DNA from 3 places in the Glutamicibacter sp. BW80 genome. Region 3 is predicted to be linked to each of the others. Evidence: riboswitches for the same ligand, from Rfam matches in the RefSeq annotation. Region 3 holds a riboswitch; each other region holds the start of a gene.

Region 1 (3,273 bases), on a different contig from region 3:
GGGTCAGTAGTGTGATGAGTCATGTTCCCGGCAGTGAGAGGCCTGGTTCCTACCTTGCCAGCTGATCCCAGACCAGCCACTACAAGACTCACAGTGGTGTGAGAGGTGGGGGCTAGACACCCCCACCTACTCGATTCCGTTCCGCTGCGGCCCCGAAGAAAATCAGCCTCCCGCCGCCTCCGCGCGAAACTCCAGCGGACTGATCGGCGGGATGGGATCGGTGGGCAACCGCGCATAATTCAACACATCGATCCGCTGGCCATCGATCAGGAACTTGCCGCGCTCGCGTCCTTCGAGAATGAACCCGCAACGCTCGGCGACTATCCTCGACGCCGGATTGTTCACGCGCAAACCCAACTCCAGTCGCTGCAAGCGGTAGCTGGAGAATAACTCCGCCGAGAGGGCGGCCAACGCCCGGCTGCTCAACCCGCGGCCCCGATGCTCCGCGTGCAGCCAATACCAGACCCAGGCGCTCAGGTTCGCCTCATCGATGATCCCGCACACCAGGCCAACGAGCGCAGAATTCTCGACGACGGCCAACGGAACCTGCCGGGCCGGGAATTCGAGCAACATGCGGACATAGGCTTCGGCCTCGGCAAGCGTACTCACCTCGCCTTGCCGGGCCATATCCGGGCTCGAAAGGAAGGCCGCGAGGACTTGCGGTGCATCCGCTAGGCGAAGCGGACGCAAAGATGCCGTCGTTTGCCCAGCGGCGCCGAGCCGCCGGCCGCTGATCTGGGACGACGCAGATTGACCGGTGCCTTGATGAAAGAGCAATTGCCAACCTTGGGCCGAATGAACCCAGAGCGAGGTGCGTTGGCTCAGGTTCTCCGGCTTGGTTCGCCACCGCAGCATCAGCAGCGAATCGCTGAGCCTGCGCACGCGCGGATCATGCACTTCGTCCCTAGTCGATTCAACGACTGGTTCATTGCACAGCTGCTCGATAATCTGCGCGCGAGAATAGCACCTGCCCGAGGCACCAACCTCTTCGAAATCTGCGTGGAGCAGCCGCAATAATGCCTGCCGATCCCGGCGGACGGCAGGCAAGAGCAGTTGCCGTTCGCCATCGATGACAACCTGTGCCAGCCGATGATCGGTAGACAAATCCTCCGGACCACTGAATTCGCTCATGCCAACGAGTAAAACACAGGCAGAAGCACAGGTTGAAGTCATGAAGTTCGCCAAAGTGAGCTGAGGCATGCTTATAATCCAAGTACTCCGCGGGAGCCCAACAGCGATTGGGCTGAGAGGGCCATGTGCCGACCGCTACACCTGATGCGGGTCATGCCGCCGTAGGAAGGAAATGCCTTCGTGCATATAGTCATTGTCGGCGCCGGAATCATCGGGCTTGCCACGGCATTCGAACTGCGCGCCCGCGGCGCCGAAATCACGCTAGTGGATCCGGCGCCTGGGCTAGGAGCCAGCCACGCCGCGGCGGGAATGCTCGCACCGACCGCCGAAACCACCTGGGGACAGGGCGCACTTCACCGCCTGATGGCCACTTCGGCCAAGGAATACCCCGCATTCATTGACCGCGTGGAACAAACCACCGGCAGCAGACCAGCGTACGTAGAAAACTCCACGCTGGTCGTCGCCGCCGAAACCGCGGATATGGACGCACTGCTTGCGCTCATGAAGCTGCAAGCCTCGCTGGGATTCAGCGCCGAGCGGCTGCTGGGCAGCGCGGCACGCAAACTCGAGCCGGCGCTTGCCACCGGCATCGCCGGCGCCATCCGCTGCGCCGAAGACCAGCAACTGGACCCGCGGTCCCTGCTGCGCATCCTGATCGATGAGCTTGACCGGTCGATCGTGCGCGAAACGGCGGTGCGGCTGCTGCGCCAGGGATCACGGACCAGTGGAGTGCTTACCTCAACTGGCCAAGAAATCCATGGCGATCAGGTACTGCTTGCCAACGGGTTGGGCGCGCTAGCAGGTGCGCCGGCTCTGCCATTGCGCCCGGTCTACGGAGACATCCTCAGGCTCCAAGGACCGGTGGGCGCGCCGCTGATCAAGCACACCGTGCGCGGAATCGTGCATCGGCAGCCGGTCTACCTGGTGCCACGCACCGATGGAAGCCTCGTGCTGGGCGCGTCGAGCCGCGAGGACGGCCAAGAGCAGGTGAACGTGGGAGAAATGCACGCCCTGCTGGACAATGCGCGCAGGCTCGTGCCGGGCATCGTCGACACCACCTTGAACGAGGCGATCGTGCGGGCCAGACCGGCGACACCCGATGATCGGCCGCTGCTCGGACGCGTAGATGAGGGACTGGTGGTTTCCACCGGTTATTCGCGCCACGGGGTGCTGCTTACCCCGCTCGGCGCACGGCTGGGGACCGAGCTGCTGCTCGGGAACCCGGCAGATGCACAACAGCTGACCAGCGTTTCACTCGATAGGTTTGGCGCGCAACTCGCCAACAGCACACCATTTTAGGAGCCAGAGAAGATGCAACAGATCGAATTTATCCTCAACACCGAGGCGGCCACCGTGCCGGCGGGAAGCACCGTGCGCGAGCTGCTCGCGGCGCACTTGGGAAAGAGCATCGGAACGGACGGACGGGCCAGCGACGGGTCGCGTTTAGGCGTTGCGGTGGCGGTGGACTCGGCAGTTGTCCCGCGCAGTGGCTGGAATGACTTCGAGCTGAAGCCCGGCCACCGGGTTGAACTCGTCACCGCGGCTCAGGGAGGCTGAAGATGGAAGAGCTAACTCTTGACACCGATGGCTTCGAGGTCGCCGGGGAACGCTTCGACTCCCGGCTGATTCTCGGCACCGGCGGGGCGACCTCGATGCATACCCTCGAGCAGGCCCTGCATGTTTCGGGCACCGCGCTGACCACCGTCGCCATTCGCCATTTCGCCGCGGCCGGTTCCGGATCGGTGTACGAGCTTCTGGCGCGCAACGGGGTGCGCCCGCTGCCCAATACCGCCGGATGCTTCACCGCGCGAGATGCGGTGCTCACCGCCCAGCTGGCGCGCGAAGCGTTGGAAACCGACTGGATCAAGCTCGAGGTGATCGCCGATGAGCATACGCTGCTGCCGGATCCCATCGAATTGTTCGCCGCGGCCGAAGAACTCGTCGCCGACGGTTTTAAGGTGTTCGCCTACACCAACGATGATCCGGCCCTGGCCATGCGGCTCGAACAGCTCGGCGTGGCAGCGGTCATGCCGGCCGGATCCCCGATCGGCTCCGGAATGGGGATCCTGAATCCGCACAACATCTCAACGATTACCGCACGCGCCGGGATTCCGGTGATCCTGGACGCCGGGGTGGGGACCG
Region 2 (3,273 bases), 230 kb from region 3:
CGCCGTTGCCTAAGGCCTTGAGTGCCGTCGCCGCGCTGGTACTCCTCGGCGCCGGTCTTACCCTGTGGATGATCCGCGACGTCACCGGGGTCCCCCCGCAATATGAGGTTGCCTCCTCGGACGCCTACGGAAGCACCTGGGTTTCGCAGTCCGCGACCGACGGACTGCGTGCGGCGGACCAGATGCTGGCCCTGTTTGCCATCAACCTGGCCTCCCTGGCGCTGGCCCTACTCATCGCGATGCTCTTCATTTTGCTGCGCAAACCGCTTGGTTCGCTCAGCCCCCACGATAACCAGGTATTGCGCGAAGTCTGGCTCAACCGGCTGCTGCGCACCTCGATCCTGGCCTTTGCCTCCGTTGGAGCCTCGTCGCTGCATTACAAGGCCTCGTGGCTTATGTCGCTGGATCGCACCATGTATCAACCCTGGCAAAACACCGCTAACGTGGCCATGCTCATCACCTTCATCGCCATGGCATTGTGGAAGCCACCGGAAAATTTTGCCAGAACCACTAGCCCAAAGCCTGCCTCCTCCTTTTTGCGGATGCGCGAAAATTTGTTTGCCATTGGATTCCTCACCACCGCGCTCACACTCATCGCACTGGCCTGCTCCTCCTCGCTTGTGCAGACCGAGTACGCGGACAATGCGCGCCCCGGTGAGAATGCCCCGCAGGCAATTGTGTCGCTCCTGGTGGTAGCCCTCTTGTTCTTGGTGCTCAATGCCGGGTTCCTGGGCTACCTGCACCTGAAGTCCAGGGGAACCCATTCACTGGCTCGGCACAGCGCAGACCTGCCGCGCTATGTCTATGTGCTCGCCGGACTCTTGCTCATCGGCGCCACATACCTGCTGATCAATCCACCATTCGAATATTTTTGGGGTCTAGTTCCGGTCAAACCGGTCTTTGCGCTGGGTGCGCTCCTCGCGTTGCTTGCCGCTACCGCCTGCCACATCTGGTGGGTTCGGCGTGCGGCCTTGCCTTGGGATGTCACCGTGGAGCAAGAAATTTGGTATCGCCAGGTTCACGAACTACGCGCCCTCCGTGTAGTCACCGCGGCGGCCGTCGCCATGCTGGCCTGGGGTTACGAGGCAGGTCCCTACGTTTCGGCCGTGGGGATCATCGTCTTCTGCTGCCCGGCAGTGATCATTTTGGCCCGCCCAGAAACTAGGGTGCCGCAGCGCGTATGAGCCAACATATTTTCGTGGACCTGGACGCGGCGGTTCCGCCCTATGAACAGATCCGCACGCAAATCTCTTCGCTGATTTCCTTGGGCGAGCTGCCGGCGGGAAGCAAGCTCCCTACGGTGCGGGCACTGGCCACCGATTTGGGGGTCGCTTCCGGGACGGTGGCCCGCGCTTACAAGGAACTCGAAGCCACCGGCCTGGTTTCCTCCCGGCGGCGTGCCGGAACGGTGGTGAACGCCGGAGCCGATATGGAGAAATCCTCCGGTGATCTGGTTCAAGCGGTGGATCGGGTGTGGGAGCTGGCCCGAGCTCAGGGAATCGACGAGGCCACCGTCAGGGCGCTGGTGCAACGCCGGGCGCGGCAATAATTTGTTCTTCCGCGGCTTTGGTGAGTACGCTCTAGCCAGTGACACGGGGTGTCGGATTCACCGACTGAGATGAGACCCGTCGAACCTGAACTAGTTCAAACTAGCGGAGGGATGTCGCATGACCCTGACTTCCGTTGCCCGGAATTACCGGCAACAATCCCCTTTGGTGTTTTGCCTGACCAATACCGTGGTCACCAACTTCACCGCGAATGCGCTGCTGGCCTCCGGGGCGGCTCCGGCCATGACCGACCTGCCCGGCGAAGCCGGGCCATTTGCCGCGGTGGCCTCCGCGGTCCTGGTGAACCTGGGCACCCCGAGCACCGAACAGCTGCGCGCCATGGACGAAGCGGTTCACGGTGCGAACCAGGCCGGCACCCCCTGGGTGCTGGACCCGGTGGCCGTGGGCGCATTGCCGGTGCGCACTGACTTCGCGCGAAAAATCGTGACCCAGCGCCCCACCCTGATCCGCGGCAATGCCTCGGAAATTCTGGCGCTGGCCGGGCGGAGCTCGACCGGGCGCGGAGTGGACGCGCAGGACACCGTGCACGCGGCCATCGAGGCCGGACGCCAGTTGGCCGCCGAATATGGTTCGGTGGTCGCGATCTCCGGGGCGGCCGATGCGATCATCGATGCCAAACGCACCACGCTGGTGCACAGCAACGGGATCGGCTTGACCGGGATTACCGGCGGCGGCTGCGCCCTGGGTGCAATCTGCGCCGGAATGCTCGCGGTGAGCGAAGACCCGTTCGACGCGGCGATCGCAGCCCACGGCCTGTACGGACTGGCCGCCGAAAAGGCCCTGGCCATCGGCCGCGGTCCGGGAAGTTTCGCCGCGGCCTTCCTCGACGAACTCTCGCTGCTGGACCCCGAGGAATTGCACAACCTGCGCCTTGAGGAGGCAAATAATGCGTGATCTGGGAATCTACCTGGTAGCCAACACCGAAAGCTGCCAGCCGCGCAGCACCTTGGAAGTCATCGAAGGTGCGGTGGCCGCGGGTGTGCAATGGGTGCAGCTGCGGGCCAAGAACGAGACCGCCCGCGAATTCTTCGAACTTACCTGCGCGGCGGCAGAACTCACCGCCGGCAAGGCCGAACTGCTGGTCAACGACCGCATCGACGTATTCCTCGCGGCACGGGCAGCGGGTGCCGCGGTCACCGGCATCCACATCGGGCAGAAGGATATTGCGGTGCGCTACGCCCGCGAAATCATCGGCGAGGGGATTATCGGGCTCAGCGCTTCCACCGATGAACAGCTGACCGGGGCCAACGCCGACGCGAAATACCTCGATTACCTGGGGGTCGGGGCGATCCGCGCGACGCCCACGAAGAAGGACCATCCCACCCCGCTGGGCATCGATGGATTCCTGCGGGCCAAGCGGCTCACCGAGCTGCCCGCCGTGGCCATCGGCTCGCTGACCGCCGCGGATGCCGCGGCGCTGCGCGACGGCGGGGCCGCCGGCATGGCGGTGGTCCGCGCGATCTGCGCCGCCGAGGATCCGCAGGCGGCCAGCGCCGAACTGCTGGACCGCTGGGAAGGTGCCAAATGAGCCTCAACATTCTTTCCATTGCCGGCTCCGACCCCTCGGGAGGCGCGGGCATCCAGGCGGATCTGAAGGCCATCGGCGCCAACGGCGGCTACGGCATGGCCGTGATCACCGCGCTCACCGCGCAGAACACCCTAGGGGTGGATGCGGTGCAGGCCGTCGACGCGGAATTCGTGGCCA
Region 3 (3,273 bases):
GCCATCTGGAAACTCATCCCTGCCCTGCCAGCAGGAGCCGCCGGACAGCGCTTCGACTGGCTGGGAGCCATTGGGCTGGGCATTGGCCTGATCTCGCTCATGCTTGCCGTCTCCAAGGGCTCCTCTTGGGGCTGGGCGGCACCGCTGACGCTGGGCCTGTTCGGAATCGCCGCCCTCACGCTGCTGCTCTGGGGCATTTGGGAAACACGGACCAAGGATCCACTCGTTGACCTGCGCACCGCTGTTATTCCGCGCGTGCTGCTGACAAATATCGCCTCAATCTTCGTCGGCTTCGGAATGTACGCCAGCATGCTGGTCATGCCACAGATCCTGCAATTGCCGTCGCAGACCGGCTATGGCTTGGGCCAGTCGATTCTCGCAGCCGGCCTCTGGATGGCTCCAGGCGGCCTGATGATGCTGGTGCTCTCCCCTGTCGGCGGGCGGCTTTCCGACGCACGAGGCCCGAAGTTCACGCTGGTACTTGGCGTTTCGGTCATCGCCGTCGGCTACGGACTGACCCTGCTGGGCATGAGTAGCGCGTGGAGCCTGATGCTCACCAGCCTCGTCATCAACGGTGGCGTGGCACTGGCCTACGGCGCCATGCCGGCGATCATCATGGGCGCAGTCCCCCGCAGCGAAACGGCTGCGGCCAATGGCTTTAACACGCTGATGCGTTCACTGGGTACCACCACAGGCGCCGCGGTCATCGGCCTGGTACTGGCCCAGATGACCACCGATTTCGGCGGAGCTTCACTACCGTCAGAATCCGGATTCCGCATGGCGCTGATACTTGGAGCTGGCATTTCCGTGGTCGCGGCCATCTTGGCGGCCTGCATTCCTAACGCCGGGAAGAAGCCCGCGATCGAAGTCGACGCATCGCAGGAACTCAGCCTGAACAAGTAGTCGCCCCGACTCTTCGGAATTGCCGAGTTTATGCTCAGCTTTGACATAGAAACCCCGGGTAATGTCGTAGACACCTCCTTGAAGGTGCGAGTGATGATCGTAAGGCTCCCGTTGGATATTGCCCAACGGGAGCCTTTCACTTTAAAGTTTCTCGTCTTCCTTGCAAGACCACGTTGCCAGTCGTGATACCTTGTTTGAGACCACACGGGTGCCCTCGCAGGGGCTGAGATCGGGCTAGCGCCGTCCGCGACCGTTGAACCTGTCCGGGTAATGCCGGCGAAGGAAGTGAGTTTCCCACAGTGGAACAATTTGAACAGCACCCTGCCCACACCCTTGCCTACCGTGAGTCTGCGGGAATTTCGGTTCCCGTCACGCAGATCCAGCTGGCAGATGCCCCCAACGGCGAGCCGAACGAACCGCTGCAGGTGTACCGCACCAGCGGCCCGGGAAGCGACCCGACCACCGGGCTGAAACCATTTCGAGAGTCGTGGATTCGTGAGCGTGGAGATGTCGAAAACTATGCAGGGCGCGAACGCAACCTGCACGACGACGGCAGATCCGCGGTCCGCCGCGGCACGGCGAGCGCCGAATGGGCCGGGCGCTCGGCACCACCGTTGCGTTCGGCCCCCGGGACGCGGGTCACCCAGATGCATTACGCACGGCAGGGGGTCATCACCCCGGAAATGCGCTATGTGGCCCTGCGCGAAGAATGCGACGTCGAGCTGGTGCGCAGCGAGCTAGCGGCCGGCCGGGCAATCCTTCCGCTGAATATCAACCATCCGGAATCCGAACCGATGATCATCGGCAAGGCCTTCTTGGTAAAAATCAACGCGAACATCGGCAACTCGGCGGTGACCAGCTCGATCGCCGAGGAAGTCTCCAAACTCCAGTGGGCCACCAAATGGGGTGCCGACACGGTGATGGACCTTTCCACCGGCGACGATATCCACACCACCCGTGAATGGATCATCCGCAACTCGCCGGTCCCCATCGGCACCGTCCCGATCTACCAAGCACTAGAGAAGGTCAACGGCGAAGCGAACGAACTGACCTGGGAGATCTTCCGCGACACGGTCATCGAACAGTGCGAGCAGGGCGTGGACTACATGACCATTCATGCAGGTGTGCTGCTGCGCTACATCCCGCTGACCGCCAACCGGGTCACCGGAATGGTCTCCCGCGGCGGGTCGATTATGGCCGGCTGGTGCCTTGCGCATCATCAGGAGAATTTCCTTTACACCCACTTCGACGAACTCTGCGAGATTTTCTCCCGCTACGATGTCGCATTCTCCCTGGGCGACGGGCTGCGTCCAGGCTCCATCGCGGACGCGAATGATGCGGCCCAGTTCGCCGAGCTGGATACCTTGGCGGAGTTGACCAAGCGTGCCTGGAAATATGATGTTCAGGTGATGGTCGAAGGCCCCGGGCATATCCCTTTCCATCTGGTGCGCGAGAATGTGGAACGCCAGCAGGAGCTTTGCGACGGGGCGCCGTTCTACACGCTCGGCCCGCTGGTCACCGATATCGCTCCGGGATATGACCACATCACCAGCGCAATCGGCGCGACCGAAATCGCCCGCTATGGCACCGCGATGCTCTGCTACGTCACGCCCAAAGAGCACCTGGGCCTGCCCAACCGGGATGATGTGAAGACCGGGGTGATCACCTATAAGATTGCGGCGCACGCGGCGGATCTCGCCAAGGGCCACCCGGGCGCCACGGCGCGGGATGATGCGCTGAGCAAGGCGCGCTTCGAATTCCGCTGGAATGACCAGTTCTCCCTTTCACTGGACCCCGTCACCGCTCAGGAATACCACGACGAGACGTTGCCGGCGGAACCAGCGAAGACCGCGCACTTCTGCTCAATGTGTGGCCCGAAATTCTGCTCCATGCGGATCTCCCAAGACATTCGGGATGAATACGGATCCGCCGAGGCACAGGCTGCATTGGCCGGGATGGCCGAGAAGAGCCGGCAGTTCCTTGAAAGCGGTGGCAAGGTATATGTCGGAGAAGAGATACCCGTTGGACCCGGCACGCTCTAGAACCGGGAAACCCGAAGCGCAGCCAAAGTGCCTGCACAGAAAGCGCGCTTAAAGTTATAAGTACCTCATTGAAGGTGCGAGTGATGATCGTAAAGCTCCCGATGGATTGTATCCATCGGGAGCTTTTCACTTTTAACCGTTCAACTCACCGGACGGCCCGAGCCCGACGGTTCAGACGAAGGCCCGAAATTTGTCGACGGAATGATCGGCAAACCTTTCCGCCGTTTCGGCATCAGCTACCGAGCGGTACTACGGGACCTTCCAACTCAAGATTCCGTGTTTGCCGGAGATCGCCAATACCCAACATCCAGCTCATTCACCTGATACC

The links. A riboswitch is a leader RNA that binds a small molecule or an ion and turns the genes downstream of it on or off. The one in region 3 is predicted to bind thiamine pyrophosphate.
Region 1: linked by a shared signal. The riboswitch ahead of thiO (glycine oxidase ThiO) and the one ahead of thiC (phosphomethylpyrimidine synthase ThiC) in region 3 are both predicted to bind thiamine pyrophosphate.
Region 2: linked by a shared signal. The riboswitch ahead of thiM (hydroxyethylthiazole kinase) and the one ahead of thiC (phosphomethylpyrimidine synthase ThiC) in region 3 are both predicted to bind thiamine pyrophosphate.

Annotation. Positions count from the first base shown of each region.
Region 1 covers NZ_NRGV01000026.1:2,644-5,916, forward strand. The annotation lists gene CIK76_RS06165 (GNAT family N-acetyltransferase) at 163-1,131, opposite strand; TPP riboswitch at 1,211-1,316, shown strand; gene thiO (glycine oxidase ThiO) at 1,312-2,430, shown strand; gene thiS (sulfur carrier protein ThiS) at 2,443-2,688, shown strand; gene CIK76_RS06180 (thiazole synthase) at 2,691-3,273, shown strand, end outside.
Region 2 covers NZ_NRGV01000001.1:250,744-254,016, reverse strand. The annotation lists gene CIK76_RS01155 (hypothetical protein) at 1-1,184, shown strand, start outside; gene CIK76_RS01150 (GntR family transcriptional regulator) at 1,181-1,549, shown strand; TPP riboswitch at 1,584-1,678, shown strand; gene thiM (hydroxyethylthiazole kinase) at 1,668-2,462, shown strand; gene thiE (thiamine phosphate synthase) at 2,455-3,096, shown strand; gene thiD (bifunctional hydroxymethylpyrimidine kinase/phosphomethylpyrimidine kinase) at 3,093-3,273, shown strand, end outside.
Region 3 covers NZ_NRGV01000001.1:19,672-22,944, forward strand. The annotation lists gene CIK76_RS00100 (MFS transporter) at 1-903, shown strand, start outside; TPP riboswitch at 1,098-1,205, shown strand; gene thiC (phosphomethylpyrimidine synthase ThiC) at 1,203-2,945, shown strand.